DNA from 2 places in the Streptomyces sp. NPDC050485 genome. Region 2 is predicted to be linked to the other one. Evidence: riboswitches for the same ligand, from Rfam matches in the RefSeq annotation. Region 2 holds a riboswitch; the other holds the start of a gene.

What was found. Region 2 has a riboswitch for S-adenosylmethionine ahead of ACIBK6_RS08410 (aminotransferase class V-fold PLP-dependent enzyme). Riboswitches for the same ligand answer to the same signal wherever they lie in the genome.
Region 1: it holds a riboswitch for S-adenosylmethionine, as region 2 does, so the genes downstream of both, thrC (threonine synthase) here and ACIBK6_RS08410 (aminotransferase class V-fold PLP-dependent enzyme) in region 2, are expected to answer to the same signal.

Annotation. Positions count from the first base shown of each region.
Region 1 is NZ_JBITHR010000010.1:163,653-179,135, forward strand. It holds gene groL (chaperonin GroEL) at 1-1,283, opposite strand, end outside; gene ACIBK6_RS21700 (cold-shock protein) at 1,736-1,939, opposite strand; gene ACIBK6_RS21705 (MoaD/ThiS family protein) at 2,339-2,614, opposite strand; gene thrC (threonine synthase) at 2,646-3,956, opposite strand; SAM riboswitch class I at 3,974-4,120, opposite strand; gene ACIBK6_RS21715 (glucosyl-3-phosphoglycerate synthase) at 4,257-5,204, shown strand; gene ACIBK6_RS21720 (trehalose-6-phosphate synthase) at 5,289-6,791, shown strand; gene otsB (trehalose-phosphatase) at 6,809-7,648, opposite strand; gene ACIBK6_RS21730 (DUF3263 domain-containing protein) at 7,717-7,944, opposite strand; gene ACIBK6_RS21735 (extracellular solute-binding protein) at 8,094-9,311, opposite strand; gene ACIBK6_RS21740 (ROK family protein) at 9,594-10,541, shown strand; gene nagA (N-acetylglucosamine-6-phosphate deacetylase) at 10,541-11,686, shown strand; gene ACIBK6_RS21750 (1-phosphofructokinase family hexose kinase) at 11,758-12,678, shown strand; gene ACIBK6_RS21755 (CBM35 domain-containing protein) at 12,731-13,696, opposite strand; gene cdgB (diguanylate cyclase CdgB) at 13,804-15,480, opposite strand.
Region 2 is NZ_JBITHR010000003.1:389,216-404,698, forward strand. It holds gene ACIBK6_RS08380 (NlpC/P60 family protein) at 1-255, opposite strand, end outside; gene ACIBK6_RS08385 (NlpC/P60 family protein) at 495-1,520, opposite strand; gene ACIBK6_RS08390 (NYN domain-containing protein) at 1,797-3,158, opposite strand; gene ACIBK6_RS08395 (hypothetical protein) at 3,204-3,458, opposite strand; gene ACIBK6_RS08400 (rhomboid family intramembrane serine protease) at 3,613-4,362, shown strand; gene ACIBK6_RS08405 (Lrp/AsnC family transcriptional regulator) at 4,359-4,640, shown strand; gene ACIBK6_RS08410 (aminotransferase class V-fold PLP-dependent enzyme) at 4,754-6,151, opposite strand; SAM riboswitch class IV at 6,402-6,519, opposite strand; gene trpD (anthranilate phosphoribosyltransferase) at 6,605-7,669, opposite strand; gene ACIBK6_RS08420 (cytochrome bc complex cytochrome b subunit) at 7,840-9,465, opposite strand; gene ACIBK6_RS08425 (Rieske 2Fe-2S domain-containing protein) at 9,462-10,511, opposite strand; gene ACIBK6_RS08430 (c-type cytochrome) at 10,508-11,317, opposite strand; gene ACIBK6_RS08435 (heme-copper oxidase subunit III) at 11,383-12,003, opposite strand; gene ACIBK6_RS08440 (hypothetical protein) at 12,191-12,592, shown strand; gene ACIBK6_RS08445 (Ig-like domain-containing protein) at 12,595-13,848, opposite strand; gene ACIBK6_RS08450 (cytochrome c oxidase subunit 4) at 13,961-14,359, opposite strand; gene ctaD (cytochrome c oxidase subunit I) at 14,356-15,483, opposite strand, start outside.

The DNA of each region.
Region 1 (15,483 bases), on a different contig from region 2:
TCCAGCTTCTCGAAGACCGAGGAAGCCTGGAGCAGAGCCACGCCACCACCGGCGACGATGCCCTCCTCGACGGCCGCCTTCGCGTTGCGAACGGCGTCCTCGATGCGGTGCTTGCGCTCCTTGAGCTCGACCTCGGTCGCGGCACCGGCCTTGATGACCGCAACACCGCCGGCGAGCTTCGCCAGGCGCTCCTGCAGCTTCTCGCGGTCGTAGTCCGAGTCGCTGTTCTCGATCTCGGCGCGGATCTGGTTGACGCGGCCCTGGACCTGCTCGCTGTCACCGGAACCGTCGACGATCGTCGTCTCGTCCTTGGTGATGACGACCTTGCGGGCGCGGCCGAGCAGGTCGAGACCGGCGTTCTCCAGCTTGAGGCCGACCTCCTCGGAGATGACCGTGCCGCCCGTGAGGATGGCGATGTCACCGAGCATGGCCTTGCGGCGGTCGCCGAAGCCCGGAGCCTTGACGGCGACGGACTTGAAGGTGCCGCGGATCTTGTTGACGACCAGGGTCGACAGGGCCTCGCCCTCGACGTCCTCGGCGATGATCAGCAGCGGCTTGCCGGACTGCATGACCTTCTCAAGGAGCGGCAGCAGGTCCTTGACCGAGCTGATCTTCGAGTTGACGATCAGGATGTACGGGTCGTCGAGCGACGCCTCCATACGCTCCATGTCGGTGGCGAAGTACGCCGAGATGTAGCCCTTGTCGAAGCGCATGCCCTCGGTGAGCTCAAGCTCAAGACCGAAGGTCTGCGACTCCTCGACGGTGATGACGCCTTCCTTGCCGACCTTGTCCATCGCCTCGGCGATGAGCTCGCCGATCTGGGTGTCGGCGGCGGAGATGGAGGCGGTGGAGGCGATCTGCTCCTTGGTCTCCACGTCCTTGGCCTGCTCAAGCAGGGCGCCGGAGACGGCCTCGACGGCCTTCTCGATGCCGCGCTTGAGGGCCATCGGGTTGGCGCCGGCGGCCACGTTGCGCAGACCCTCGCGCACCAGGGCCTGGGCCAGGACGGTCGCGGTGGTCGTACCGTCACCGGCGACGTCGTCCGTCTTCTTGGCGACTTCCTTGACCAGCTCGGCGCCGATCTTCTCGAACGGGTCCTCGAGCTCGATCTCCTTGGCGATGGAAACACCATCGTTGGTGATCGTGGGGGCGCCCCACTTCTTCTCGAGGACGACGTTGCGGCCCTTGGGGCCAAGGGTGACCTTGACGGCGTCGGCGAGCTGGTTCATCCCGCGCTCGAGACCGCGCCGTGCCTCCTCGTCGAACGCGATGATCTTGGCCATGTGAAGTGGTCCTCCCGGACAGGGGTGGCGTTCTTCGTGGACCGTGCCGGTGCCCGCGACGGACGGCCTGCAGCCCTTGTGGTTCCTTGCCCCACCCGGCCTGCGGGCCTCACTGACCCGATCCAAGTTCTGTCACTCTCACTGGGAGAGTGCTAACGCCAATGATTAGCACTCGGCCCCTGCGAGTGCAAGCGAGTCTCTTGAACCCGGGTCCTCTGTCGGCCTCCCTCGGCTGCGACCCGGCACCGGCGGGGGCTCCGCCCCCACGCCCCGGCTCCTCAAACTCCGGAGGGGCTTCGGGGAATACGCCTGCGGACCGTGCGTGGCTGGTCGCGCAGTTCCCCGCGCCCCTGAAGGGGCAGCCCCCTGGGACGGAGGAACGCGTGAGGGGGGCCACCCTTTTGGGCAGCCCCCCTCATGCGTGAGTGCGTCGGTGGTCGATCGCGCCGAGATCAGACGGCGAGCTTGACCATGTCCGCCTGCGGACCCTTCTGGCCCTGCGAGATCTCGAACTCGACTCGCTGACCTTCTTCAAGGGTGCGGTAGCCGTCCATCTGGATCGCGCTGTAGTGGACGAAAACATCCGCACCACCGTCGACCGCGATGAAGCCGTACCCCTTCTCCGCGTTGAACCACTTGACGGTGCCCTGAGCCATGCCTAACTCCCCTATTACTGGCCCTTGCACGGGACCGCACTTCGCGGACCCGGGTCAGACCTCCACCCTCCGACAGGAGAGGGTGTGCGCCGGAACGCGTCGACCGCGGCTGAATGTATCTGCCCAACTGCCCTCTGCAACAGGTCAATCGGACGAGAATTCCGGGCACACTCGGAGAGCGGAATGCCATGAATTCAACATTCCGGGGCAAGTCGGGCCGGGCAAAGTGCACTTAAGGAGCAAATGGCTCGCACACTTTGACCCCATGTTGTCGCGTTCTCATATGCACTTGGCACACGAAGCGAAGGGGCCTTCCCAACTGTACCGCGATCAACCATGCAGAATTGCCCCCTCCGCTTCTCGTGCGGAGAGGGCAATTCGGGGGAAACGCGCGACGGATCAGCCTCCGGCGACGGCCGGGATGATCGAGACTCCGGCGCCCTCGGGCGTGGCGGTCTGAAGGCCCTGCTCGAAGCGCACGTCGTCGTCGTTGACGTACACGTTGACGAAGCGGCGCAGCTTGCCCTGGTCGTCCAGGACGCGCGCGGCGATCCCGGTGTGCTTCTTCTCCAGGTCGGCGATGACCTCGGCGAGGGTCCCGCCCTCGGCCGGCACCTCGGCCTGACCGCCGGTGTAGGTGCGGAGAATCGTGGGGATGCGGACGTTCACGCTCATGGTTCGGTGCTCCTAGTCGTTCGGCAGTGGCTCAGTGGGCGAGGCCCGCGTCGCGGAACGCGTCCAGGCTCGGGCGGATCGTCGCGGTCGGGCCGGTGGTCGGGGCCACGGCGTCGAGCGTCTTGAGGCCGTCACCCGTGTTGAGAACAACCGTAGTGAGGGACGGGTCGATGAGACCGGCCTCGATGAGCTTCTTCGTGACGCCCACCGTCACCCCGCCCGCCGTCTCCGCGAAAATGCCCTCGGTGCGGGCGAGCAGCTTGATGGCGTCGACGATCTGCTCGTCGTTGACGTCCTCCACCGCGCCGCCGGTGCGGCGGGCGATGTCCAGGACGTACGGGCCGTCCGCCGGGTTGCCGATCGCCAGGGACTTGGCGATGGTGTCGGGCTTCTGGGGGCGTACGACGTCGTGGCCGGCCTTGAAGGCGGTCGACACCGGCGAGCAGCCCTCGGCCTGCGCGCCGAAGATCTTGTACGGCTTGTCCTCGACCAGGCCGAGCTTGATGAGCTCCTGAAGTCCCTTGTCGATCTTGGTGAGTTGGGAGCCCGAGGCGATCGGGATGACCAGCTGGTCCGGCAGCCGCCAGCCGAGCTGCTCGCAGATCTCGTACGCCAGCGTCTTGGAACCCTCGCCGTAGTACGGGCGCAGGTTGACGTTGACGAAGCCCCAGCCCTCGCCGAGCGGGTCGCCGATGAGCTCGGAGCAGAAGCGGTTGACGTCGTCGTAGTTGCCCTCGATGCCGACGAGCTCGCCGCCGTACACCGCGGCCATGACGACCTTGCCCTGCTCCAGGTCGTGCGGGATGAACACGCAGGAGCGGAATCCGGCCCGCGCGGCGGCGGCGCCGACTGCGCCCGCGAGGTTTCCGGTGGAGGAGCAGGAGAGCGTGGTGAAGCCGAAGGCGCGGGCGGCCTCCAGGGCCTGGGCGACGACGCGGTCCTTGAAGGAGTGCGTCGGGTTGCCGGAGTCGTCCTTGACGAACAGCTTGCCGGGCTCGACGCCCAGCTCGCGCGCCAGGTTCTCGGCCTTGACGAGCTTGGTGAAGCCGGGGTTCAGGTTCGGCTTGTCGGCCACGTCGGCGGGGACGGGGAGCAGCGGGGCGTAGCGCCAGATGTTCTCGGGGCCGGCCTCGATCCGCTTGCGCAGCGCCTCGGGGTCGCCGAGCGGCAGGTCATAAGCCACTTCGAGCGGTCCGAAACACAGTTCGCAGGCGAAGATCGGGCCAAGTTCGAAGCGCTGGCCGCACTCGCGGCAGGAAAGCCCGGACGCCGGACCGAGATCAACAGAGGTATCGACCGAAGTGTCGACAGAGGTGCGGCTTTCAACAGTCTGTGCAGACATGGAGGGGAGGCCCTTTCTCCTCATCTTCCTCATGGCGAACGTCGCCATGAGACGGATTTGGCACCTTCCCTAGCCGGTGGCCTCGTTGTCTTGATCGACGAGAACCGACTGGAGGGTTGCCGGGGCTTCAACGGGCCGTTTCCCTCTGCCCCTCTGGATGAGCGGTATTCGATTGTCAGCGTGGTGACGACCCCCGACATGCGACGGTCATCCGCGTTGTTCAAGACTGTAACCGAAGCCCTGGACGGTTGAGATAGCCGTCCGAACCGCGAGATGGATCACATGAGGAGGCCGGGGACCGTGCTGGAAGAGGTGGAACGCTGGCTGAGCAGGCGTTCCTGGTCCGCGGCCGAGCGGCCGCTGGACCGGATCATGGCCGCGAAGCACAAGGGCGGAGCCACCGTCAGCGTCGTCCTGCCCGCCCTTGACGAGGAAGCTACGGTCGGTGACATCGTCGGCGCGATCCGCCGCACCCTGATGACCGGGCAGACGCCGCTCGTGGACGAGCTGGTCGTGATCGACTCCGGCTCCACCGACCGTACGGCCGAGGTCGCGGCGGCGGCCGGCGCGCGGGTCGTGCACCGGGACGCGATCCTGCCGCGGATACCGGCGCTGCCCGGCAAGGGCGAGGTGCTGTGGCGCTCGCTCCTGGTGACCAGCGGCGACATCGTGTGCTTCATCGACGCCGACCTGAAGGACTTCGACCCGGCGTTCGTGTCCGGGATCGTCGGGCCGCTCCTCACCGACCCGGACGTGGACTTCGTCAAGGCGATGTACGACCGCCCGCTCGGCGAGGCGGCCGGTCAGGGCGGCCGGGTCACCGAGCTGGTGGCGCGCCCGCTGCTCAACCTGCACTGGCCCCAACTGGCGGGATTCGTCCAGCCGTTGGGCGGAGAGTACGCGGCCCGGCGCTCGCTCCTGGAACGGCTGCCGTTCCCCGTCGGGTACGGAGTGGAGCTCGCCCTGCTGGTCGACGCGCTGCACACGGTGGGCCTCGACGCGCTGGCGCAGGTCGATGTCGGGGTACGCAAGCACCGCCACCAGGACGGCCAAGCGCTCGGCCGGATGGCCGCCGCGATCTACCGCACCGCCCAGCTCCGCCTGTCCCGGGGCCATCTCGTGCGCCCCGAGCTGACCCAGTTCGAGCGGGGCGAGCACGGCTTCGTACCGCGCACGTACGCCGTGGACACCGAGGAGCGGCCGCCGATGCGGGACATCGAGGAGTACCCGCTCCACCGCGCCGCGTAGGGGCCGGGAAGGACGGCCGGATACCGCCCCCCGGGCCGGGCGTACGCGTGTTTGGGCGATTGCGCGGCGGGCTAGGTTCCGCTCATGGTCTCCGCGCACGCCACCCCCAAGGTCCAGGTACTCGTCGCGTCCAACCGCGGCCCCGTCTCGTACGTCCTCAAGGAGGACGGTTCGCTGGAGTCGAAGCGGGGCGGGGGCGGGCTCGTCTCCGGGCTCAGCGCGATCGGCGACGAGGTGGAGTCGCTGTGGGTGTGCGCGGCGCTCGGGGACGGCGACCGCGAGGCAGTGCGGCGGGGCGTGGGTGAACAAGGTGTCCGGATGCTGGACATCGACCCGGAGGTGTTCGCCCAGGCGTACAACGGCATCGCGAACTCGGTGCTGTGGTTCGTCCACCACATGCTGTACCAGACGCCGCTGGAGCCGGTCTTCGACGCGGAGTTCCGGCGGCAGTGGGCTTCGTACGAGGCGTACAACCGGGCGTTCGCCGAGGCGCTGGCGGCGGCGGCCGGGGACGGGGCGCGGGTCCTGGTGCAGGACTACCACCTGGCGCTGGTGCCGGGGATGCTCCGCGAGCTCCGCCCCGACCTGCGGATCGGGCATTTCTCGCACACGCCGTGGGCGCCGGTGGACTACTTCCGGATGCTGCCGGACGACATCGCGGGGCAGCTGGTGCGGGGGATGCTCGGCGCGGACCGGCTGGGGTTCCTCACCCGGCGGTGGGCGGGCGCGTTCATGAACACGGTGACGGCCACGCTCCCTGCCGAGACGGATGCGTTCATTCCGTCCGGCGAGGGGCAGCGGACGGAGGCGTTCGTTCCGTCCGGCGAGGGGCGGCACTGGATCCGGCACACCGTGCCCGGCCGGGCGCCGCACGAGACGGACATCGCGGTGTACCCGCTGGGCGCGGACGGAGACTTCCTGCGGCGGCGCTCGCGCGAGGCGGACGTGGCGCAGCGGATGGCGGCGCTGCGCGAGCAGATCGGGGCGGGCCGCAGGACGATCGTGCGGGTCGACCGCACCGAGCTGTCCAAGAACATCGTGCGGGGGCTGCACGCGTACCGGCATCTGCTGGATGCGCACCCCGAGTGGCGGGAGCGGGTCGTGCACGTCGCCTTCGCGTATCCCTCGCGGCAGGACCTCGCGGTGTACCGGGACTACACGGCGGAGGTCGCGCGGGTGGCCGCCGACATCAACTCGGCGTACGGGACGGCAAGTTGGACCCCCGTCGTGCTGCACGTCCAGGACGACTTCGCGCGTTCGCTCGCCGCGTACCGGCTCGCGGACGTCGCCCTGGTGAACCCCATCCGGGACGGCATGAACCTCGTCGCGAAGGAGGTGCCGGTGGTGTCGGACGCGGGGTGCGTGCTGGTGCTGTCGCGGGAGGCGGGGGCGTGTGCGGAGCTCGGGGAGGACGCGCTGGTCGTGAACCCGTACGACGTGACGGGGACGGCTGCCGCGTTGCACTCGGCGCTGTCCATGGGGGACGGGGAGCGGGGGGAGCGGACGAAGCGGCTCGCTGCGGCGGGGACGGCGGTGTCGCCCCGGCGGTGGTTCCTGGAGCAGCTGGAGGCGCTGGCAGCAGGATGAGCCACCGGGCTCCCCGGCTACATATGGGTGGCCAGAGTCCGCAGGAACGTCGTTACCGACGCCGGGCCGTTCAGCAACAGGTCGGCCCTGTCGGAGAGTTCGGGGACTATCGTGTCGGCGGCCACCAGCACGCCCGGGGTTCCGTCCGAGCGGAGCTTTTCCACGGCGGCGAAGGCGGGGAGGTCGCCCAGGTCGTCGCCCGCGTACAGGACGGACTCGGCGCCGACCTCTCGCAGGTACGCGGCCAGCGCCACCCCCTTGTCCATGCCGGGGGGCCTCAACTCCAGTACCAGGCGGCCTGGTTCGAGGACCAGGCCGTGGCGGGTCGCGAGGTCGGCCAGGGGTTCGCGGAGGGCCTCGTAGGCGGCCTCGGGGTCCTGGGCCCGGCGGGTGTGGACCGCTACGGCCTGGCCCTTCTCCTCCACCCAGGTGCCGCGCCAGGCGCCGTGGGAGTCGAGGACCCCGGGGAGTTCGGCGCGGGCGGCGGCCACGCCGGGGTGGGGGGCGGGGGTGTGGACGGTGCCGGTGACCGCGTCCCAGCGTTCGGCGCCGTAGTGGCCGAGGACCACGAGGTGCTCCAGGCCGGGTACGCCCGCGAAGCCGCCGTAGCGGACCGCGACCCCGGCCGGCCGGCCGGTGACCACGGCGACGGAGGCCACGTGGGGGGCCAGCGCGGTGAGCGCCGGAACGGCGTCGGGGTGGGCGCGGGCCTGTTCCGGGTCGGCGACGATCTCGGCGAGCGTGCCGTCGAAGTCGAGCGCGATGACGGCCCGCTCCGGCCGCGCGACGATCGCGGCGAGCCCGTCGCGGCCGGACTGGGTGGCGGGGGTCGGCAAGGGGTGCGATTGGCTGCCCATGCGCCCGACCCTATCGGGGTGCGGGCCGCTGGGGGCGGGTGCACGTATGGCGCAACGGGGCGCGCCCCTCAGCGGCGGTTCCGCTGCTCGTCCCGGACCCTGCGGAGGCGGTTGACCGTGACCGGGTCGTGGGCGAGGGCGCGGGTGTCGTCGAGGAGGGCGTTGAGCAACTGGTAGTAGCGGGTGGGCGAGATGCCGAGCTCCTCGCGGATGGCTCGTTCCTTGGCACCCGGGGTGGGCCAGGACCGCCCCTCCATGCGGAGCACGGCCTGCGCGCGGTCGTCCAACTCACTCATACCGCCCACCGTATCCGGGGCCGGTCGGCAAAAATCAAGCCTCTCATGGGGGTCCCCCTGGCCCTTTAGGCCTTGGGGGAGTTTGAGGAGCGGGGGTCCGGGGGCGGAGCCCCCGGGGGGTTTGGGGCGGAGCCCCAAGGAACCCAGGGTTATTCCGCGTTCTCCGCGTCCGTCGCCACCTTCGCGATGTCCTGAAGTACCGACTTCGGCGAGCCGCCCGGCGTAACCGCCGCGCCGATCTTCTTCTTCACCGTCTCGCTCACCTTCGGCCACGACGTCTTGCCCACCGGAGGCAGCACGGACGTCGGCAGGGCGGCCAGGAACGGCTTGAGGTCCTTGTACTTGGCGTCCGCCGACTGTGCCGTCGACGCCGACACCGTGGAGGGCAGCAGGTCGTACTGGTCGGCGAAGTTCAGCACGTTCTGGTCGGAGAACGTGAAGTCGAGGAACTTCCCGATCTGCGCCCGGTGCCCGCTCTGCTTGAAGCCCATGATCCAGTCGGCGACGCCCATCGCCGCCTTGGCCGGGCCGTTCGGCCCGGGCAGCGGGACCATGCCGAACTTGATGCCCTTCTTCTTGGCCTGCTCCATCAGCGAGGGGTGGCCGTTGAGCATGCCCACCTCACCCTTGGCGAACGCGTCGAACGCGGCCTGCCGGTTGAGCTTGGCGGGGGCGACCGGACCGGTCAGCTCGGGCTCGACCAGGTTGGTCTTCAGCCAGTCGAAGGTCTGGACGTTCTCGGGCGAGTCGATGTCGTACCCGTCGACCGAGTTCGTGTAGCCGCCGTTGCCGCTGAGCATCCACATCATGGTCTCGGCCTGCGACTCCTCGCTGCCGAGCGGCAGCGCGAAGGGGGTCTTCACACCCTTGGCCTTGAGCGCCTTGGCGTCGGACGCTATTTCGGCCCAGGTCGTCGGCGCCTTGATGTGCGCCTCGTCGAACAGCGTCTGGTTGTAGAAGAGCAGCCGGGTGGAGGCCACGAACGGCATGCCGTACGCGACGCGCTTGACCTGGCCCGCGTCCGCGAGCGACGACAGGAAGTCGGCCTGCACGGGGATGGAGAGCAGCTGGTCGACGCTGTAGAGCTTGCCGGTCGCCGCGTAGTCCGAGTACGCGCCGATCTGCGCGATGTCGGGGGCGTGGCCCGCCTTCACCATCTCGGCGACCTTGGCATCGACCACGTCCCAGGAGAAGATCGACACGTCTATCTTGATGCCGGGATTCTTCTTCTCGAAGTCTGCGACGACCTTGTCCCAGTACGTCTTCGTACTGCCGCCGCCTGCGATGTCGTAGTCCGCCGCCACCAGCTTGAGGGTGACGCTGCCGGATCCGCTCTGCCCGCCGCACCCCGAGAGCACTGCCGTCATGCCGAATGCGGCCACTGCCGCGGTCAAGCCCAAGAAGCGCCGCTGCACGCGCTATCCCACCCTCGTTGTGATCCTGGCGGATCCAGTCGGTCCCCCGTGACGTCCTGTTGTGAGCTGCGATTTTCCCTCATACGGGGGCATGAGGTCTACACCAGTCGCATATCGCTTCCGCAACGCCCGGTGCAAGAGTACATTGGAGAAATTTGAGCGGGGAAAGCGCTTTCTACTCCATCCGGCGAGTGGACTAGACCTTTAGTGGGTGTTGGCGCGAGACTGTCCCCCGTGAGACACGTCATCGCCCTGGATGTGGGCGGCACCGGGATGAAGGCCGCCCTGGTCGGGGTGGACGGCACGCTGCTCCACGAGGCGCGCAGGCCCACCGGCAGGGAGCGCGGGCCCGACGCCGTCGTCGAGTCGATCCTCGCGTTCGCCGCCGATCTGCGGGCGTACGGGGAGGAGCACTTCGGCGAAAGCGCCGTCGCGGCCGGGGTCGCCGTGCCCGGCATCGTCGACGCCGAGAACGGGATCGCCGCGTACGCGGCCAACCTGGGCTGGCGCGACGTACCCATGCGCCGGCTGCTCAGCGAGCGGCTGCGGGGCGTGCCGGTCGCGCTCGGCCACGATGTGCGCACCGGCGGCCTCGCCGAGGGCCGGATCGGCGCGGGCAAGGGCGCCGACCGCTTCCTGTTCGTGCCGCTCGGCACCGGGATCGCGGGCGCCATCGGCATCGACGGCCGGGTCGAGCCGGGCGCGCACGGCTTCGCCGGGGAGATCGGCCACATCGTCGTACGCCCCGGAGGCATCGCCTGCCCCTGCGGCCAGCGGGGCTGTCTGGAGCGCCTGGCCTCCGCCTCCGCGGTGACGCTGGCCTGGGCTCGGGCGAGCGGCGATCCGGACGCGGACGCCGCCGACTGCGCCAAGGCCGTCGAGTCCGGCGACCCGCGGGCGATCGCCGTGTGGCAGAACGCGGTCGACGCGCTCGCCGATGGCCTGGTCACCGCGCTCACCCTGCTCGACCCCCGCACGCTGATCATCGGTGGCGGACTCGCCGAAGCCGGGGAAACCTTGTTCGTACCGCTCCGGGCCGCCGTCGAGGAGCGCGTGACGTTCCAGAAGCTGCCCGAGATCGTCCCGGCGGCCCTCGGGGACACCGCCGGATGCCTGGGCGCGGGGCTGCTCGCCTGGGACCTCGTCGCCACGACCACCGACTCCAGTGAGGTAACCGCCTGATGGCCGCATCGAAAGTTCTCTCCGGCGCCCGCGTCGTCCTCCCGACCGGGGTCGTCGAGAACGGCCGCGTGATCGTCGACGGCACGGCCATCGCCGGGGCGGCCCCCGACGGCGCGCCGTCCCTCGACCTGTCGGGCCACTGGGTCGTGCCCGGCTTCGTGGACATGCACAACCACGGCGGGGGCGGCGCCTCGTTCACCAACGGCACGGTCGAGGACGTACTCAAGGGCCTCCACACCCACCGGCTGCACGGCACGACCACGGTGGTCGCCTCCACGGTGACCGGCGAGATGGACGTCCTGGCCCAGCGCGCCGGGCTGCTCTCCGAACTGGTCGAGCAGGGCGAGCTGGCCGGCATCCACTTCGAGGGCCCGTTCATCTCGCCGTGCCGCAAGGGCGCGCACAGCGAGGACCTGCTGCGCCACCCGGACCCGGCCGAGGTCCGCAAGCTGATGGACGCCGCGCGCGGCACCGCGAAGATGTTCACGCTCGCCACCGAACTGCCCGGCGGCCTCGACTCCGTACGCCTGCTCGCCGAGCACGGCGTCGTCGCGGCGATCGGCCACACCGACGCCTCGTACGAGCAGACCGTCGAGGCGATCGACGCCGGTGCCACCGTCGCCACCCACCTCTTCAACGCGATGCCCCCGCTCGGCCACCGCGAGCCGGGCCCGATCGCGGCCCTCCTGGAGGACGAGCGGATCACCGTCGAGCTCATCAACGACGGTACGCATCTGCACCCCGCGGCCCTCGAACTCGCCTTCCGCCACAAGGGCGCGGACCGGGTCGCGTTCATCACGGACGCCATGGACGCGGCCGGGTTCGGCGACGGCCTCTACCACTTGGGCCCGCTGGAGGTCGAGGTCAAGGAAGGCGTGGCGCGGCTTGTGGAGGGCGGTTCGATCGCGGGCTCCACGCTCACCCTGGACCGCGCGTTCAAGCGCTCGGTGACGATCGACGGCATCTCGGTCGAGGACACGGTGCGGGCACTTTCGGCCAATCCGGCCCGGCTGCTCGGCATCGACGACAAGGTGGGCTCGCTCGATCCCGGCAAGGACGCCGACCTGGTGGTCCTGGACGCCGAGTTCACCGTCAAGGGCGTGCTGCGCAAGGGCGCTTGGGTGGTTGAGCCGCAACTCGGCTGATTACACCCGGTTTTGGCGCGGCGGCAGTTCGGGGTCTGGGCCTGCCGCCGTCCGTTTGGCATGATCACCCCGTGATTCTGACCGTCACGCTGAACACCGCGCTCGACATCACCTACCGCGTCCCCGCCCTCGTACCGCACGCGAGCCATCGCGTCGAAGAGGTCACCGAACGCCCCGGCGGCAAGGGGCTCAACGTCGCCCGGGTGCTCGCCGCGCTCGGGCACGAGACAGTCGTGACGGGGTTCGTGGGCGGCCCGAGCGGCGAGGTGCTGCGCGCGCTGCTCGCGGACCTCGCGCCCGTCGACGCGCTCGTCCCCATCGAGGGCGCCACCCGCCGCACGATCGCCGTGGTGGACGCGGGGAGCGGCGACACCACCCAGCTCAACGAGCCGGGCCCGCTCGTCTCGCCCGCCGAGTGGGACGCCTTCCTCGCGACGTACGAGCGGCTGCTCGCCGACGCCGACGCGGTGGCGCTGTGCGGGAGTCTGCCGCCGGGGCTGCCGGTCGGTGCGTACGCCCAGCTGGTGCGCCAGGCCCGTACCGCGAAGGTGCCGGTGCTCCTGGACACCAGCGGCGAGCCGCTGCGCCGTGGCATCGCGGCCCGGCCCGATCTGGTCAAACCCAACGCCGCCGAACTGGCCCAGCTGACCGGTTCGCGCGAGCCGCTGCGCGCGGCCGGGGACGCGCGCCGGCGCGGCGCGCACACGGTGGTCGCCTCGCTCGGCCCCGAAGGCCTCCTCGCGGCCGCCCCCGAAGGGCTGTGGCAGGCGGCCCCGCCGGCCGCCGTCCAGGGCAATCCGACGGGCGCGGGCGACTCGGCGGTGGCCGGGCTGCTGTCCGCTCTGGTCGAGGGGCTCGACTGGCCGGGCCGCCTGACGCGCGCGGTGGCCCTGTCGGCTGCGACCGTACTGGCGCCCGCGGCGGGCGAGTTCGACCGGAAGGCGTACGAGGAACTGCTCGGCTCAGTGCGCGTGACCCGGCACGCGCACTGAACGAGCGACCTCCTCAAGGAGGAGGCGTCCTCCTTGGGAGGAAGCGGCCTCCTCAGGAGGAGGGGGTCAGCCAGATCTGGTCAAGGTTGGCCTGGCACTGGTTGCCCTGCTCGCAGGACAGCTTGATCTCGTTGGCGCCCTTGTTGAGCTGCACTATGGCGAAGGTGCTCTGCCAGCCCTTGGCCCAGTCGCCGGCCGGGGAGGCCGCGAAGTTCTTCATGTTCATCGGGCGGGTCTGCGCCTTGCCGTTGAGCGTTATCGTCGCGTTCGCGTCGGCGCCCGGCACGCCGTAGCGCAGGTTCAGCTTGTACGAGCCGGCCTTCGGGACGTCGGGCTTCCAGGTCACCGAAGCGCCCACGTTGTTGAAGTTGCCGACGAACGCGCCGCCGGTGCCCTGCGCGCCCGGCACATTGGTGCCGACCTGCGCGGAGCCGCCGAGCGTCAGCGTCGCCGCGTCGTCCTTGGGGAGCGCGGCCGGTGCGGAGGCCGAGGACGACGGGTCGGTGCTCGGCGTCGCGGGTTGGCTGGAAGCGGACTTGCCAGGATTGGCGGTGTCGCTCTTCTTGGCCGTGTTGTCGCTGTTGCTGGCCAGCGCCACGGTGATGCCTATGACGACGGCCGCGACCACCGCGACCGCGCCGATCAGCAGCCCCTTGGTGTTGGGGCCGCGCCCCTGCGGGGTTGCCGGGGGCGGCGGGGTCTGCCGGGGCGGGGCGCCGCCCGGGTAGGTCTCGGGCGCCGCGTACTGGGCGGTCGGCTGCCCGTACTGCTGCTGCGGGGGCCCTTGGTACTGCTGCTGCGGGATCTGTCCGTACTGGCGCTCACCGACCGTGCGCACCTGGTTGTACGACGTCCTGGGGACTCCGGGCTGCTGCTGCCCCACTGTCGGCCCGGGGTAGCCGTAGCCGCCACCGGTGCGGGGCGGGTTGGCGCCTGAGGCCTGCCCGTCCGCGTACAGGTAGCCGAACGGATCGTCGTCCTCGGGGGTGTTCGCGCCGTTGTTGCCGGGCGTCGTCATCCGGGGTCACTCCTCACTGTCCGCCAGCCGTCGCCGACCGGCCGAGCCTACCCCGAACGGGCGACTGCCCCGTCTGGGCTTGACCACACCCGACCGAGGCCGTTCGATCAGCCGGCCCGGCGGTGGACCTTGGAACGCGACCGCTTCTCGATGTACATCCGCTGGTCGGCGGAGCGCAGGACCTCTTCCACGGACATCCCGCAGCTCGCCCAGCCGATGCCGAAACTGGCCCCCACCCGGACCGCCCTGCCGTCCACGCGAATGGGCGGGATGATCGCGTTGCGCAGCCGAACCGCCAGGTCGGCGGCGTCCGCCGCGCCGAGCCCGTCCGCGAGGACGACGAATTCGTCACCTCCGAGCCTGGCGACGGTGTCGCCGTCCCGCACGCCCGTGGTGAGGCGGCGCGCGACCTCGATGAGGACGGCGTCACCGGTGTGGTGGCCGAACCTGTCGTTGATCGACTTGAAGCCGTCGAGGTCGCAGAAGAGCACCGCGAGCCCCTTCGTACCGTCGTCGATCTCACTGCCGGGGGCCACGGCGTGGACGTGGTGGTCGTACGGTCCGCCGCCGGGCACCGCGTCGAAGTCGAAGCCGTCGGCGCGGAACGCGTGCCCGTGCGCCTCACTCTCGCCGACGGCGGGCAGCCGGTCGTACGCCGCGTCCAGGGTTTCGGCCGCACTCGCCGGGCCGCCGACGGAGTGCGGCCGGGGACAGAGCCGGGCCGAGAGCCTCGCGCGCAGCTCGGCGCTGTTGGGCAGGCCGGTGAGGGCGTCGTGCGAGGCGCGGTGGGCGAGCTGGAGCTCGTGCCGCTTGCGGTCCTCGATGTCCTCGACGTGGGTGAGCAGGAAGCGGGGCCCGTCGGCGGTGTCGGCGACCACGGAGTTGCGCAGCGACACCCACACATAAGTGCCGTCGCGCCGCCCGAGCCGCAGTTCGGCCCGGCCGCCCTCGGCGGAGGTGCGCAGGAGTGTCCCTATGTCCTCGGGGTGGACGAGGTCGGCGAAGGAGTAGCGCCGCATCACGGAGGCGGGCCGCCCGAGCAGCCGGCACAGGGCGTCGTTGGTGCGGAGCAGCCGGCCGTGCTGGTCGCCGCCCATCTCGGCGATGGCCATGCCGGAGGGCGCGTACTCGAAGGCCTGCCGGAAGCTCTCCTCGCTGGCGCGCAGCGCCTGCTGCTCGCGCTCCAGGCGGACCAGGGCGCGCTGCATGTTTGCGCGGAGCCGGGCGTTGCTGATCGCAATCGCCGACTGCGAGGCGTACATCTGGAGCGCTTCCCTCCCCCAGGCACCGGGCTTGCGGCCGTTGCGGGGTTTGTCGACAGAGATGACGCCGAGGAGTTCCTGCGCGCCGCCCGCGGAGTACATCGGGGCGTAGAGGCGGTCCTGCGGATGCCACTCGTCCTCGAAGCGCGGATCGGGTCCCTCGGTGTACCACTGGGGTACGTCGTCCTCCAGGAGCACCCAGCCCTCGGTGTGCGGGATGAAGCGGAGCCCGTCCCAGTCCTCGCCCATCGCCAGGCGGCGCTCCCAGGAGGCACGCGAGCCGACCCGGCCGGTGATCAGGGCTTCGGCGGCGGCGTTGCCCGCGAAGGCGGCGACGACCAGGTCACCGTCGGGACGTACGAGGTTGACGCAGGCCAGCTCGTAGCCGAGTCCGGCGGTGATGCCGTCCGCAACGGTCTGCAGCGTGTCGGCCAGGCTGCGGGCGGTGTTCAGCTCCGCAACCACCTGATGCAGCTGCCGCAAGGTCGCAAGACGGACGTACGGCTCCGACTCGGTCTCCATTGC
Region 2 (15,483 bases):
GTCCTCGGCCTGCTTCACCTCGTCGCGCAGCCGGTCGGTCCGCTCGCCGGCCTTGTCGTACTGCTCGGTGGCCTGCTCGGCCTCCTGGAAGAGCCGGTCGACCTTGGCCTGCCCCGAGGCACCCGAGGGGTGCGGGTCGGCGCTCGCGGAAGGCGCCGCGAGGGCCGCCGCAGCCGTCGCGGCCGCCGCCGAAAGGACGGTGACGCGGGCGCTCTGGGTGAGGCCGGACGGCGAAGGCCGACGATGGGACGCCACGGATGCCGCACTCCCTTGCACTGCGTGCGGCCCCTGCCGCCCGGGTGGGCGGCGAGATCACCGGGAAACCGCTCGCCGGACAGTAACCGGGCGGATACCCGGCGGCCAACGACCCCGCTCCCCACGCACAGTGACGCCCCACCGGAGAACACAGGTCACCGGCGGGGCGTGGCGTCAGCCTGAGTTGCCGTGATTCGCCCGTTCGGGCGGTGTCGGCGGCTGACGGAGGGAAAGGCGGGTCAGCCTATGCGCACACCGAACTGGAACGGCATGTTGTCCATCGACTCGTAGCGCACGTACGCGCCGGGCTTCGGCGCGTGCAGCACCGTGTTGTTGCCGGCGTACAGGCCGATGTGGTGCAGGTCGCCGAAGAAGAGCACCAGGTCGCCGGGCTTGAGCTCGCTGCGGCCGATCTGGGTGCCCGCGGTGGCCTGTTCCTGCGAGGTGCGCGGCAGCTGGACGCCGGCCTGGCCGTAGGCGTAACCCGTCAGACCCGAGCAGTCGAAGGACGCCATGCCGGTCATGCCCCAGCCATACGGCTTGCCTATCTGGGACTCGGCCGCCTGCAAGGCGGCGGCGCCGACCTGCGAGGCGGGCACATCGTGGCCGAGGTTCGGGCGCGCGTCGGAGCGGTTGGCGCGCGCGTCGGCGGCGGCGAGCGACGCCTTCTCCTGCGCGGTCAGCGAGTTGAGCAGGGTCTGCGCGTCGCTGAGCTTGCCCTGGACTTCCTGCTTCTTGTCGCCGAGCACCTTGCGGGTGTCGGCGAGGTCCTTCAGCTTGTCCTGGGCCTCCTTGCGCTCCTGTGCGAGGGAGCGCTGCTTGCCCTGGATCTTCTGGAGCGCCTCGGTCTGAGTGGCGCTCAACTGGTCGAGCGAGGACGCCTTGTCCAGGAAGTCGTCCGGGTTGGAGGAGAGGAAGAGCTCCAGCGAGGGGTCGATGCCGCCGGAGCGGTACTGCGCCGAGGCCATCGAACCGAGGCCGGTGCGCAGGGTGTTGAGCTCCTGCTGGCCGCGGGCGACCTTGTCCTGGATCTGGCCGATCTGCTTCTCCAGCTGGCTCTGCTTCTCCTTGGCGTTGTTGAACGCCTCGGTCGCCTGCTCGGCCTCGCCGTAGAGCTTGTCGACCTTGCTCTTGACCTCGTCCTTGGAGGGCTTGGGGTCCGCCTGGGCGGCCTGCGAAGTGAGGGCGACGACGGCGGCGGCGGTCGCGCTGAGCACGGTCACGCGGGTGCGGTTCGCGGGCTTGGGACGACGGTGGGACCCCACGAAGGCGAGCTCCTTCTTCCTCAGCCGCCGAACTCTGCTGACTCGGCGGGACCTTCACGGACACCCCGAACGAGTGATCAACCGCATGAAGGTACGAGGCCCGACCCTAGTGACCATCCTGTGATCAGTTCAAATCCTGATGGCAAAAAATTCGGCCGCGGAGAGGATTCTTTACTGTCATCCCACGCGTAGTAGTTGGCACTTGACGGAGTGCTCAGCAGCGATCACCCGAATTCGGGCATTGAACACAGGAGTTACCAGAACACCCGGAATGCCTCAGACGCGGGACAGACGCTTCAGAAGCAGCAGGGAGGCGACCGGGCGCGCGCCCGCCTTCGCGACGCCGTCGGCGACTTCCCTGTCCGTCGAGACGACCACCACGGGCCGCCCCGAGGGCTCGGCGCGCACCAGCTGACGGATCAGCTCGTCCGCGGTCACCCCGGGCTTGGAGAACAGCACCCGTACGCCCCTGGGCGGTGCGAGCAGCACCGGAGCCGCCAGTTCCGCGCCGTCGAAGACGCAGGTGACCTCGGCGCCCGTCTGGGCGGCGAGCACCGAGAGCCCGCCGAGCAGCCGCAGCCGCTGCTTCTCCAACGGCATCGTGGGATAGCCGGTCTTGGTGACGTTGTAGCCGTCCACGAGCAGATGCACCTGGGGCAGCGCGAGAAGCTGGTCGAGCAGCGCCGGGTCGGTCTCGGAGAGCGCCCGGGCCGCGATGTCCTTGGGCGTCATGGTGCCCGGCGCGACCGCGTCCACCGTGTCGGCGGGGCGCACCGAGGCGGGCGGCAGGGCGAGTTCGCGCCGCAGGCCCTGGGCGCTCTCCAGGACGGTGTCGAGCAGCAGCCGCAGCCGCATGTCCTCGACGGAGCGCCCCTCGCGCACCGCGCGCCGGCTCGCCTCAAGACCCGCCTCGGCCTCGCTGAGCCGCGTCTTGAGCCGCCGGGTCTCGCTCTCGGCGGCGGTCACCTGGGCGGCCGCCTCGCCTCTGATGCCGTCGATCTCGGAGTGGGTCTTGCGCAGGGCGGCCTCACCGCGCTTCACATCGCTCTGGGCGCTGCGCAGCTTGCGCTGGAGCGTTTCGGCTTCCTTGCGTGCCGCGGCCAGTTCCGTCCGCAGCTGTTCGTTCTCGGACTTGATCTGGGCGCGCGCCTCGGCGAGTTCCTCGCGCAGCCGGTCCAGCTCGCGCCGGCCCTCCTCGTCGGCCCGCTCGGCGTCCGCCCGCTGGGCCTCCTCGCCGGCCGCGGCGACCAGCTTCACCCAGCCGGTGGGGCGCAGCACATAGGCGACGGCCGCCACGTCCACGGGGTCGGCGGCCGCGGGCGGCGAGCCCGCCTCGACGGCCCCCGCGAGCTCCGGCTGGGACTCCTTGAGCCGCTCGCCGATGCGCTGGCGGAACACCGGGTCGCTCTCCAGGGCGGCGGCCATCGCGTTGCCGGCGAACTTGGCGCGCCGGGTCGGGGTGAAACGGGCGTACTGCCGCAATTGTCCGGGCAGTTCGGCGATGGTCAGGCCGCCGAACGCCTCCGAGACGAAGGCGACGACCCGGCGCCGCACGCCCTCGGGCAGCGGGCGGTCGAGCACCTCGGCGGGGCCGTCACCGGCCGAAGCGGCCGGTTCAGCACCGCTTGCACGCTCCACAATCCGTCACCCCAACTGTCATCCGTACCGCTTGCGGAGCACTCCTCAGGAAACGCTCGCCGAGTCGGTACCCGGCCGGTCCACCAACTCGATCCGGTCCACCGCGTTGCACCACCGGCAGCGGACCGACTCGATGGTCTCACTGACCACCTCGCGTTCCTCCACCGTGGGCTCTCCGGCGAGGTCCAGATGGACGTACTCGACCACTTTCGACGAGCGGGTGACATCGAAACGGGTGAGGTTTCCGCAGAGCGTGCAGCGCCACCGGGTGTCGGCGGTCGGCTGGGGAACGGTGGTCATGTGGTGCCGTCCTCTTTCCACTTCCATGGTCCAGGATCTCGCGGTGCGCCGTCGAACTGCGGGAGTACTGCCCGTAACCCTACGGCCTACCCGCCGACCGCCGACACGGCGAGGCGGTCTGTACCGATAGCCCCTTTTGGGCCATTCTCTCCCCATGGTCAAGTGGCGGGGAGCGGCGATCGTCAAGGGTGCGGTGCGGGGCCCGACGGTGACGTACGGGCTGATCACCGCGTGCTGTCTGCTCTTCGTGGTCGGCCCGGCCTCCGGTCTCAACCCGGTCTACGGGACCGGCGACGCGATCCTCAGCGCCCAGAGCGGCTACTTCGCCCGCTGGGGCGTCATCCCCGGGCAACTCCTCACGGGCCGGCCGCACGCCCTGCTCACCCCGCTCACCGCCCTGTTCGTGCACGGCAGCTGGCTGCACCTGCTCGGCAACATGCTGTTCCTGTACGTCTTCGGCGCGATGACCGAGGAACGCCTGGGCCGGGTGGAGTTCGTCCTGTTCTACCTGGGGAGCGGCTATCTGGCCCTGTTCGCGTACGCGGCGGCACACGCCGACTCGGAGCAGACCCTGGTGGGGGCGTCCGGGGCCATCTCGGCCGTCCTCGGCGCCTTCCTCTGCCTCTTCCCCAGCGCCCGGGTGACCAGCATCTTCCCGTTCCTGCTGTTCCTGCCGCTGCGCTTTCCCGCCTGGATCGTCCTGGCCTTCTGGTTCGCCCTGCAGTGGCTGGCGATCCGCAGCCAGGCGGCCGGGCCCGGGGTGGCCTACCTCGCCCACCTCGTCGGCTTCGGCCTCGGCTTCCTCTACGCATGGGCCCGTTTCCGCCGGACGGATAGAGTGAAACGCCGAAAGCCCGTGAAGCCCGCGGGTGCGGCCGCCACCGAGGGAGAAAGCCAGCCGTGATCACCGCGATCGTGCTCATCAAGACCAGCGTGGACCGGATTCCCGAGATCGCGGAATCGATCGCGGCCCTCGAAAGCGTCAGCGAGGTGTACTCGGTGACGGGTACCTACGACCTGATCGCGCTGGTCAGGGTGGCCCGCCACGACGACCTGGCGGACATCATCCCCGGCAGCATCAGCAAGATCCCGGGCGTCGAGGCCACGGACACGCATGTGGCGTTCCGCACGTACTCCCAGCACGACCTGGAAGCAGCGTTCGCCATCGGCCTGGACTCCTGACCCACCCCCTCGGGGACTCCGCCCCCAAACCCCCTCGGGGCTCCGCCCCGGACCCCGCTCCTCAAACGCCGGAGGGGCTTGATTTTGCCCCCTGGCCCAGAAGCGTCCCGGCACTACACCGCCGGGACGCAGCGGCCGGCCTCCGTGCGGTACTGCCACTTCGCACCCTCGGTGACCAGCTCGCGCACCGCCCCGACGAAACGGGACACGTGCTCGTCCGGCGTCCCGGCCCCGAAGCTGACCCGGATCGCGTTCAGGGAGCGCTCGCCCGGCTCGGCCTCCGGGGCGCCGCACTCGCCCGGGTCCTGCGGGTCGCTCCCGAGCAGCGTGCGCACCAGCGGGTGGGCGCAGAAGAGCCCGTCCCGCACGCCGATCCCGTACTCCGCCGAGAGCGCCGCCGCGAAGTGCGAGCTGTTCCAGCCCTCGACGACGAACGAGATGACGCCGACCCGGGGCGCGTCGTCGCCGAAGAGCGAGAGGACCCTCACCTCCGGCACCGTCGCGAGCCCCTCGCGCACCTTCGCGATCAGCTGCCGCTCCCGCTCGACCAGCGAGTCGAAGCCCGCCTCGGTGAGCGCCTTGCAGGCGGAGGCGATGGAGTACACGCCGATGACGTTGGGCGAACCGGCCTCGTGGCGGGCGGCCGTCGTGTGCCACTCCACGTCCACGCCGCCGTCGCTGCGTCGAGCGACCTTCTTCGAGGCGCCGCCGCCCGCGAGGTACGGCTCGGAGTCCTGGAACCAGTCCGCGCGGCCGGCCAGCACGCCCGAGCCGAACGGCGCGTACAGCTTGTGCCCGGAGAAGGCGATCCAGTCGACGTCCAACTCCCGTACGGAGACGGGGTGGTGGGGCGCCAGCTGGGCGGCGTCGAGCACGATGCGGGCGCCGTGCGCGTGCGCTGCGGCGGCCAGTTCCTTCACCGGCCACAGCTCACCGGTGACGTTGGACGCGCCGGTGACGCAGACGAGCGCGGGGCCATAGGGGTCGCGGTCGGCCAGCGCGCGCTCCAGGGTCTCGACGGCCTGCTGCGGGGTGCGCGGCGCGTTCAGGTACGTCACGCGGGCGTCGCGCCACGGCAGCAGCGAGGCGTGGTGCTCGGTCTCGAAGACGAAGACCTGGCAGTCGGCCGGGAGCACCCGGGCGAGCAGGTTCAGCGAGTCCGTGGTGGAGCGGGTGAAGACGACCTGGTCGCCGGGGCGGCAGTCGAGGAACTCCGCCACCGTCGCCCGGCTGTTCTCGAACAGGTCGGTGGAGAGCTGCGAGAGGTAGCCGGCCCCGCGGTGCACGCTGCCGTAGTACGGGGCGTACGCGGCGACGTCGTCCCAGACCCGCTGCAGCGCGGGCGCGCTCGCCGCGTAGTCGAGGGCGGCGTAGGTCACCTCGCCGCCGGTGACCAGCGGCACGGTGACATCGCGGCCGAGCACCGGCAGCGGCGCGGCACAGCAGGGGTCGGCGGACTCGTCGGTGCGGGGGGCGGTGACGGAAGCGGTGGCGGCGGGGCGTGCGGACATGGCGGTATCTCCCGGCAGGAAAAGGCGAGTTGACTTCGGATCCCGGGTGCGACGGCGTGCCCCGGCCTCGCTGGAGGGGGGTCGACTGCCTTGCCGCGTACGGGTGTTGACCTCGAACACGCAGCCCGGAGAAGGACGGCGTGGAGGGTGGTGAAGAAAGGGGCGGTACGCCCTATCGCATTCGCTTGCTCACGAGACTGCTCCCTTGAGGACCAGGACCCCAGGGCTGTGACATCCGATGATGTCCAGGGGTCCGCGCTTGCCGTAGGCCTTGCTGCCTACGACCTGGTCTTCACCCGGGGCACCCCGCCACGGACGGAGGGTTGCCGGACAGCGAGCCGGGGCCTAAATCGCTGTCACTCATGACCTTGAACAGCATCCTGCCACAGGTCCCGACGTGCGCAAGGCGCAGTCCGCGATCTGGACTGCGCCCTGCGTCACAGGATGTACGGCTCAGGCGTTGCTGGCCGCGACCCACCGCTCCAGGACGCTCCGGGCGGCTCCCGAGTCGATGGACTCGGCGGCCCGGGCCATCGCGGCCCCGATCTGCGCCGCGAGCGGCCCTTCGCCCGGTTCGAGGGCGACAAGCGCGGCCGCCGCGTTCAGCAGCACCGCATCCCGCACCGGCCCCCGCTCGCCCGTGAGCAGCCGGCGGACGACCTCCGCGTTGTACGAGGGGTCCCCGCCGCGCAGCGCCTCGATGGGCGCGATCTCGATGCCGACGTCGCGCGGGTCGAAGCTCTCCTCGCGGACCGCGCCGTCGCGCACCACCCACACCCGGGAGGTGGCGGTGGTGGTGAGCTCGTCGAGGCCGTCGTCACCGCGGAAGACCAGCGCGGACGAGCCGCGCTCGGCGAGCACGCCCGCCACGATGGGCGCCATCCGCGCGTCGGCGACACCGGTCGCCTGGGCCCGTACCCTCGCCGGATTGGTCAGCGGGCCCAGGACGTTGAACGTGGTGCGGATGCCCAACTCCTTGCGGGCGGCGGCCACATACCGCAGCGCGGGGTGGAACTTCACCGCGAAGCACATGGTGATCCCGGCCTCCTCGGCCACCTCCACCACCCGCTTCGGCGACAGGTTCAGATTGACGCCGAGCTTCTCCAGGACGTCGGAGGCGCCGCTGGAGGAGGAGGCCGCGCGGTTGCCGTGCTTGACGACCTTGGCGCCGCTGCCGGCGACCACGATCGCCGACATGGTGGAGATGTTGACGGTCTTGGCGCCGTCGCCGCCGGTGCCGACGATGTCGACGCTCGGGCCCGGCACCTCGATCAGGTTGGCGTGCGCGTACATGGTGCGTACCAGACCGGTGATCTCGGCGACCGTCTCGCCCTTGGCGCGCAGCGCGACCATGAAGCCCGCGATCTGGGCGTTCGTCGCCTCGCCGCGCATGATCTTGTCCATCGCCCAGGCGGTCGCGTCCGCGCTCTGGTCGGCGCCGCTCAGCAGCGAGTCCAGGACACCCGGCCAGGAGTAGGCCGCCACGGTGTCGCCTCCGGTGGGGGTAACAGCGCTCATGCTCGCTCCTGGTGGTCAAAAGGACGGGATACCGCCCGCCAGCCTATCGAGAGGCGCGGGGCGGTCCGCGTCCGTGCCCGCAGTGCGGACGCGGAAAAGACTCCGGCCCGGCCCCCGTGATGGGGCCGGGCCGGAGCCTCGGTTGTGGCGACCGTCAGGTCAAGCAGGGATCAGTGGTGGCCGTGGCCGCTCGTGATCTCCTCGTACTCCGCGGCCGTCGGCTTGGGGATCTGGCTTCCCTCGCCGTAGTAGCCCTTGCTGAGCTTGGCGCGGAGCTTCTGCGTCCGCGACACCTTGCGGGCGACACCGTTCTCGTCGACCGTCGGGCCGATCTCGGCCGGCTTGTACTGCTCGTGCGCGGTGAGCTTGTAGCGCGCACCGGCGTCCAGCGGCTCGTGGACCTCAATGAACTCACCGTGCGGCAGCCGCTTGATAATGCCGGACTCGCGCCCGTGCAGCACCTTCTCGGCGTCGCGCCGCTGCAGACCCAGGCAGATCCGCTTGGTGGCGACGAACGCCAGGACCGGTGCGACGAAGAACGCGATCCGGACGAACCAGGTGATGACGTTGATCGACAGGTGGAAGTGGGTCGCCCAGAGGTCGTTTCCACCACCCATGAGCAGCACCATGTACCAAGTGATCCAGGCGACGCCGAACGCGGTGCGCGTCGGGGCGTTGCGCGGCCGGTCCGCGATGTGGTGCTCACGCTTGTCGCCGGTGACCCAGGACTCGATGAACGGGTAGACCGCGATGGTCGCGAGGACCAGCGGGAAGATCATCAGCGGGATGAACACACCCAGGACGAGCGTGTGGCCCCAGAGGTTGATCTCCCAGCCCGGCATGACACGGATCAGGCCTTCGGAGAAGCCCATGTACCAGTCGGGCTGCGCACCGGTGGACACCTGGTCCGGACGGTAGGGGCCGATCGCCCAGATCGGGTTGATCGTGGCGATCGCCGCGATGGCCGCGATGACACCGAAGACCAGGAAGAAGAAGCCTCCGGCCTTGGCCATGTACACCGGGAGCAGCGGCATGCCGACGACGTTCTTGTTCGTACGTCCCGGACCCGCGAACTGGGTGTGCTTGTGGTAGAAGACCAGGATCAGGTGAGCCACCATCAGGCCGAGCATGATGCCCGGCAGCAGCAGGATGTGGATCGAGTAGAACCGGGCCACGAAGTCCCCGCCGGGGAACTCGCCGCCGAAGAGGAAGAACGAGATGTACGTGCCGACCACCGGCATGGAGAGGATCGCGCCCTCCATGAAGCGGACACCGGTGCCGGAGAGCAGGTCGTCCGGGAGCGAGTAACCGGTGAAGCCGGTGAACATGCCCAGGACGAACAGCAGGAAGCCGAACAGCCAGTTGACCTCACGCGGCTTGCGGAACGCGCCCGTGAAGAACACGCGCATCATGTGCACGAACATGCCGGCGAGGAAGATCAGCGCCGCCCAGTGGTGGATCTGCCGGATCAGCAGACCACCGCGCACATCGAAGCTGATGTGCATGGTCGAGTTGAACGCCTCGGACATGCTCATGCCCTGCAGCGGCACGTACGAGCCGTCGTAGACGACCTCGTTCATGCTCGGGTGGAAGAACAGCGTCAGATACACACCCGTGAGGATGATGATGATGAAGCTGTACATGCAGATCTCGCCGAGCATGAAGGACCAGTGGTCCGGGAAGATCTTGCGCATGTTGGCCTTGGCCAGGGAGTAGATCCCGAGCCGGCCGTCCGCCCAGTCCGCGATCCGCTCACCGGCGGGCGCTTCGCGCCGTGCGTCTGTCGTGGTGCTCATCCGCGCTCCCAGAAGGCAGGACCGACGGGCTCTTCGAAGTCGCCGAGCGCTTCGAGGTATCCCTCGTCATTCACACCGATCCGCAGCTGCGGAAGGGCGTGACCGGCCGGGCCGAAGATGACGCGGGCGCCGTCGGAGAGGTCGAAGGTGGACTGGTGGCACGGGCAGAGCACGTGGTGCGTCTGCTGCTCGTACAGGGAGATCGGGCAGCCGACGTGGGTGCAGATCTTCGAGTACGCGACGATGCCCTGGTGCGACCATTCGAGCTCGCGCTTGTCCTTGATGTCCTCCGGCTTGATCCGGACGAGCATCAGGGCGGCCTTGGCGATCTGCGTCTGGAAGTCGTGCGCGCTCTCCTCCAGGCCCTCGGGCTTGGCGAAGGTGAGCGAACCGACCGTCAGGTCCTCGGGACGCAGCGGCTCGTTGGTGTTCATGTTGATCAGGGCCTTGCCCTTGGACCACATGGTGTGCCGCAGCTTGTCCTCGGGCAGCGTGCCCAGGTCGCGCAGGAGCATCACACCGGAGAGCGGCACCATGGCCAGCGCGCCGAACATGGTGTTGCGGATCAGCTTGCGTCGGCCGAAGCCGGACTCGGCCGCGCCTTGCTTGAAGTCGGCCAGTACCTGCGCCTTGACCTCCGGCGGGGCCGCGATCTCGTGACGCTCGGCCGGCATCTCGACATCCGACATCAGGGTGCGGGCCCAGTGGACCGCGCCCGCGCCGATGCAGAACAGCGCGACGCCCAGGGTCAGACCCAGGGAGAAGTTCAGCGCGCTGACGTGCCCGAACGGGAAGATGTAGATGATCTTGTCGGACGGGAACGTCACGTACGAGGCGATGAAGGCGACCGTCGCGACCATCGACAGGAGGAACATGAACGCGACCGCGCGCTCGGAGCGCTTGGCCGCCCGCTCGTCGATGTCCTGGATGCGCGGCTTGTGGGCCGGCAGTCCCGGGTCGGCGAACGGGTCGTCCGCCCGCTCTACCGCGCCGTGCGCGGTGGCCTGCGCTTCGGGCAGGTTCTCGGAATTCTCTTGGCTACTCATGACTTCTTGGCCTTAGCGGTGTGGGCCGCGACCCAGATGGCTACTGCGATGAGGGCACCCAGACCGAAGATCCAGCCGAACAGACCCTCGCTGACCGGACCGAGCCCGCCCAGCTTGAGCCCGCCCGGGCTCGGGGTCTGGTCACTGTTGACCGCGTGCAGGTAGGAGATGATGTCCTGCTTCTGCTTCTGCGGCATCGTCGTGTCCGGGAAGGACGGCATGTTCTGCGGGCCGGTCTGCATGGCCTCGTAGATGTGCTTGGGGTCCACGTCCGCCAGGCTGGGGGCGAACTTGCCGTTGGTCAGGGCACCGCCCTCACCCGTGACGTTGTGGCACTGGGCGCAGTTGGTGCGGAACAGCTCGCCACCCTTGGCGATGTCCGCACCGTTCGGGTTGTACTGCTCCTTGGTCGGCGCGATGGGGCCGGCGCCGAGCGAAGCGACGTACGCCGCGAGCTGGTCGATCTCGCTCTGCGAGTAGATGACCTTCTTCTTCGGCACCTGCGCGCCGGGCTGCTGCGCCGGCATGCGGCCGGTGCCGACCTGGAAGTCCACGGCGGCCGAGCCGACGCCGACCAGGGACGGGCCGTCAGTGGTGCCCTGACCGCCGGTTCCGTGGCAGCTGGCGCAGCCGACGGAGTAGAGCTTCTTGCCCTCGTCGATGGCGAGGGACTGGGCGGTTTCGTCAGCCTGCGCCTTGCCCGCGGGCGCGAACGTGGCGTACAGCCCCCCGGTGGCCGCCAGCGCGAGGAGTAGGACGACGACCGCCGCCAGCGGATGGCGTCGTCGTGCGGAGAGCTTTTTCACGGATTACCCCGGTGTCAGGATCTTCTGCGTCGATGCTGGATGTGGTGCGGACCTACGGGCCCGGATTACTGGATCAGGTAGATCGTGGCGAAGAGGCCGATCCAGACGACATCGACGAAGTGCCAGTAGTAGGACACGACGATGGCGGCTGTCGCCTGCTCGTGGGTGAACCTCTTGGCCGCGTACGTCCTGCCGAGAACCAGCAGGAAGGCGATCAGACCGCCCGTCACATGCAGTCCGTGGAAGCCCGTGGTCAGGTAGAACACCGAGCCGTACGGGTCCGAGGACAGCGAGAGGCCGTCCTTCTTCACCAGCTCGGTGTACTCGAAGACCTGGCCGCCGATGAAGATCGCACCCATCACGAACGTGATGATGAACCAGGTGCGGAGCTTCTTCACATCGCCCCGCTCCGCGGCGAAGACGCCGAGCTGGCAGGTGAGGGAGGAGAGCACCAGGATCGTGGTGTTGGTCGCCGAGAACGGAAGGTTCAGGGCCGAGGCCTTCTCTGACCAATGCGCGGCACCCGTTACCGATCGCAGAGTGAAGTACATCGCGAAGAGGGCCGCGAAGAACATCAGCTCGGAACTCAACCAGATGATGGTTCCGACGCTGGTGAGGTTCGGCCGATTGACCGACGGGTGCGCGTGCCCGGTTTCTACTGTCGTTGCTGTCGCCACGACCGACATTATGTCGGTCGCTTATCCCGCCCTCACTCCGGGGGGTGCCGTTCGGTGTGTCAGCGCCGTATGCAGGGCCCGTACGGCCCATCGAAGGGCCGTCCGAACCGGTGTTGACGGGCAGTCGGACGGAGTAGCATCCGCGCATCGGTTCATGAGCCAACGCCGGCGAAAACGCCGGACCTTCGGAGGATCCATGCAGTCGAGCGCCACCGTTCTGGTCTACAGCGACGACGCGAACACCCGGGCTCAGGTACGGCTCGCGGCCGGGCGCAGGCCCGCGTCGGACCTGCCGCCGGTCGAGTACCTGGAGTGCGCGACGCTGCCGGCGGTCCTCAAGGAGCTGGACCGCGGCGGTATCGACGTCTGCGTCCTGGACGGCGAGGCGGTCCCCGCGGGCGGTATGGGCGTGTGCCGGCAGCTCAAGGACGAGATCTTCCAGTGCCCTCCGGTACTCCTCCTCATGGGCCGCCCGCAGGACGCCTGGCTGGCCACCTGGAGCCGCGCGGACGCCGCGGTGACCCTCCCCGTCGAACCGGTCGAATTCGCCGGGGCACTGGCCTCCCTGCTGCGCAAGCGGCTGGCCGTGGGTGCCTGAGCTCACACTCCCGGCCGCAGCCGGGCGGAGTTCGCACGGCTCTGCCCGGCCTTGAGGTCGGCCTGCAGGACGCTGCCCTGGCGCCACTCGTCCCACGACATGTTCCAGTCGCCGTACCCGTTGTCGAAGGGCGTCATGTCCTCGCCGATGCTGTTGACGACCTTGACGATGTCGCCCTCGTTGATGGTCTCGAAGAACCACGCGGCGTTGCCGGTGGACATGCCCGTACAGCCGTGGCTGACGTTCTCGGCGCCCTGCGAGCCGACCGACCAGGGCGCGGCGTGCACGTACTCCCCGCTCCAGGTGACCCGGGTCGCGTAGTAGACCGGCAGGTCGTACCCGTCCGAACTGCTCGACGAGATGCCGACGGTGTCCCCGCGCATGCGTACGAAGTACTGCTTGCCCAGGACGACCTTGACGCCGTTGCGGGTGGAGAATCCGGGCTTTCCGGTGGTGACCGGAATGGTGTTGATCACTTCTCCGTTCCGCTTGACCGTCATGTAGTGCCCGGCGGCGTCGGTGATGGCCTCGATGCGGTCGCCGGTGGTGATCTTTAGCGGCTTGCCGGGGCCGCCGTACAGCTTGTCGGCGATCTTCACGCCCTCCAGGTTGGAGTGGACGTTGATGGTGGCGTGGGTGGGCCAGTACTCCTTGGGGCGGTAGTGCAGCATCTTGTCGCCCACCCAGTGCCAGTTGCCCTCCACCTTGGGCGTGGACTCGACCCTCAGGGCGCGTTCGACGATCGCGCGGGCCGCCTTGTCCTTGACCGGCTTGCTGAGTTCCGCGGTGATGGGCTGGCCGACGCCGTACTTGCCCGCGTCCGGGCCGAATTCGACCTCCACGGCGTCCTTGACCGCCGCGGTGTCGAACGTCAGTGTGCGCAGCCCTGGGGAGCCGTCCTCGTCCTCCGTGGAGACCTTGGCGGTGTAGTGCGCGCCGGCCACCAGCGGGGCGGTGGAGTGCCAGCGGCTGCCGTCGGCTGCGAGTTCGCCCCCCAGATAGCGTCCGTTGCCGTCGACGGCCGTGACGTCGGTCAGACGGCTGCCCCTGCCCTTGGCGGTGATCTCCAGGGGCTTGCCGGGATCCGCCTTCTGACTGCCCGCCGGGCCGTTGTAGACCACCTGTCCGGCCGCGTCGTACGGCTTGGCCGAGAGCGGGTTGCCGTCCGGCCCGCCGCACCCCGTCGCCCCCACACCGAGGGACAGGACCAGGAGGGTGCAGCTCAGTACGGTGCGGATACGCGGTGCGTGGCTCATGACCACACGGTATGAAGATTCGTCAGATCCAGCGCGCCGGGTGACTGCAAACGAGGGGCCCGTCACCTCATACGTGAGATGACGGGCCCCTCATGGTGCGGCGGGCGCGGAACTACTGGTTCTGGTTCTCGCCGCGGTAGTACTCGAACACCCAGCCGTAGAGACCGACCAGGATCAGCGGCGCCGAGAAGTACAGCAGCCACCAGCCCATGGCGATCGCGAGGAAGGCCAGGGCGCCGCCGATGCCGAGCGAGAGCGGCTGCCAGGAGTGCGGCGCGAAGAAGCCGACCTCACCGGCGTCGTCCGCGACGTCGGCCTCCAAGTCGTCCTGGGCACCCACGTCGACCCGCCGGGCCGTGAAGGCCAGGTAGAAGCCGATCATGACGCTCAGGGCGAAGGCCATGAAGAGCGCGGTGGTTCCGGCCGCTTCCTTCGACCACACGCCGTACACGACGGCCATGATCAGGATGAAGGCGGACAGCCACAGGAACATCTTGCCCTGGATCTTCACTTCCCGGCCTCCTTGCCACCGGCGAGCATCTTGTCACCGTGGACGTCGCCGTGGTTCTCGAGCTGGTCGAGAGCCGCGATCTCCGGGTGGTGCAGGTCGAACGCCGGCGATTCGGAGCGAATGCGCGGCATCGTGAGGAAGTTGTGCCGCGGCGGCGGGCAGGAGGTCGCCCACTCCAGCGAACGGCCGTAGCCCCACGGGTCGTCGACCTCGATCTTCTTGCCGTACTTGGCGGTCTTCCAGACGTTGTAGAAGAACGGCAGGACCGACAGGCCGAGCAGGAACGAGGAGATCGTCGAGATGGTGTTCAGGGCGGTGAAGCCGTCCGCCGCCAGGTAGTCGGCGTAACGACGCGGCATGCCCTCGACACCCAGCCAGTGCTGCACCAGGAACGTGCCGTGGAAGCCCACGAACAGGGTCCAGAAGGTGATCTTGCCGAGCCGCTCGTCCAGCATCTTTCCGGTGAACTTCGGCCACCAGAAGTGGAATCCGGAGAACATCGCGAAGACCACGGTGCCGAAGATGACGTAGTGGAAGTGCGCGACGACGAAGTACGAGTCGGAGACGTGGAAGTCCATCGGCGGCGAGGCCAGGATGACGCCGGTCAGACCACCGAAGGTGAAGGTGATCAGGAAGCCGACGGCCCACAGCATGGGTGTCTCGAAGGACAGTGAGCCCTTCCACATCGTGCCGATCCAGTTGAAGAACTTCACGCCTGTCGGCACGGCGATGAGGAACGTCATGAAGGAGAAGAACGGCAGGAGCACGCCACCGGTGACGTACATGTGGTGCGCCCACACGGTCACGGACAGACCCGCGATCGCGATGGTGGCGCCGATGAGGCCGCTGTAGCCGAACATCGGCTTTCGACTGAACACCGGGATCACTTCGGAAATGATTCCGAAGAATGGCAGGGCGATGATGTACACCTCTGGATGGCCGAAGAACCAGAAGAGGTGTTGCCACAGGATCGCGCCGCCATTACTGGCGTCGAAGACATGGGCACCGAACTTGCGGTCCGCCTCCAGGGCGAACAGCGCGGCCGCCAGGACCGGGAAGGCCAGCAGGACCAGCACACCGGTCAGCAGGACGTTCCACACGAAGATCGGCATCCGGAACATCGT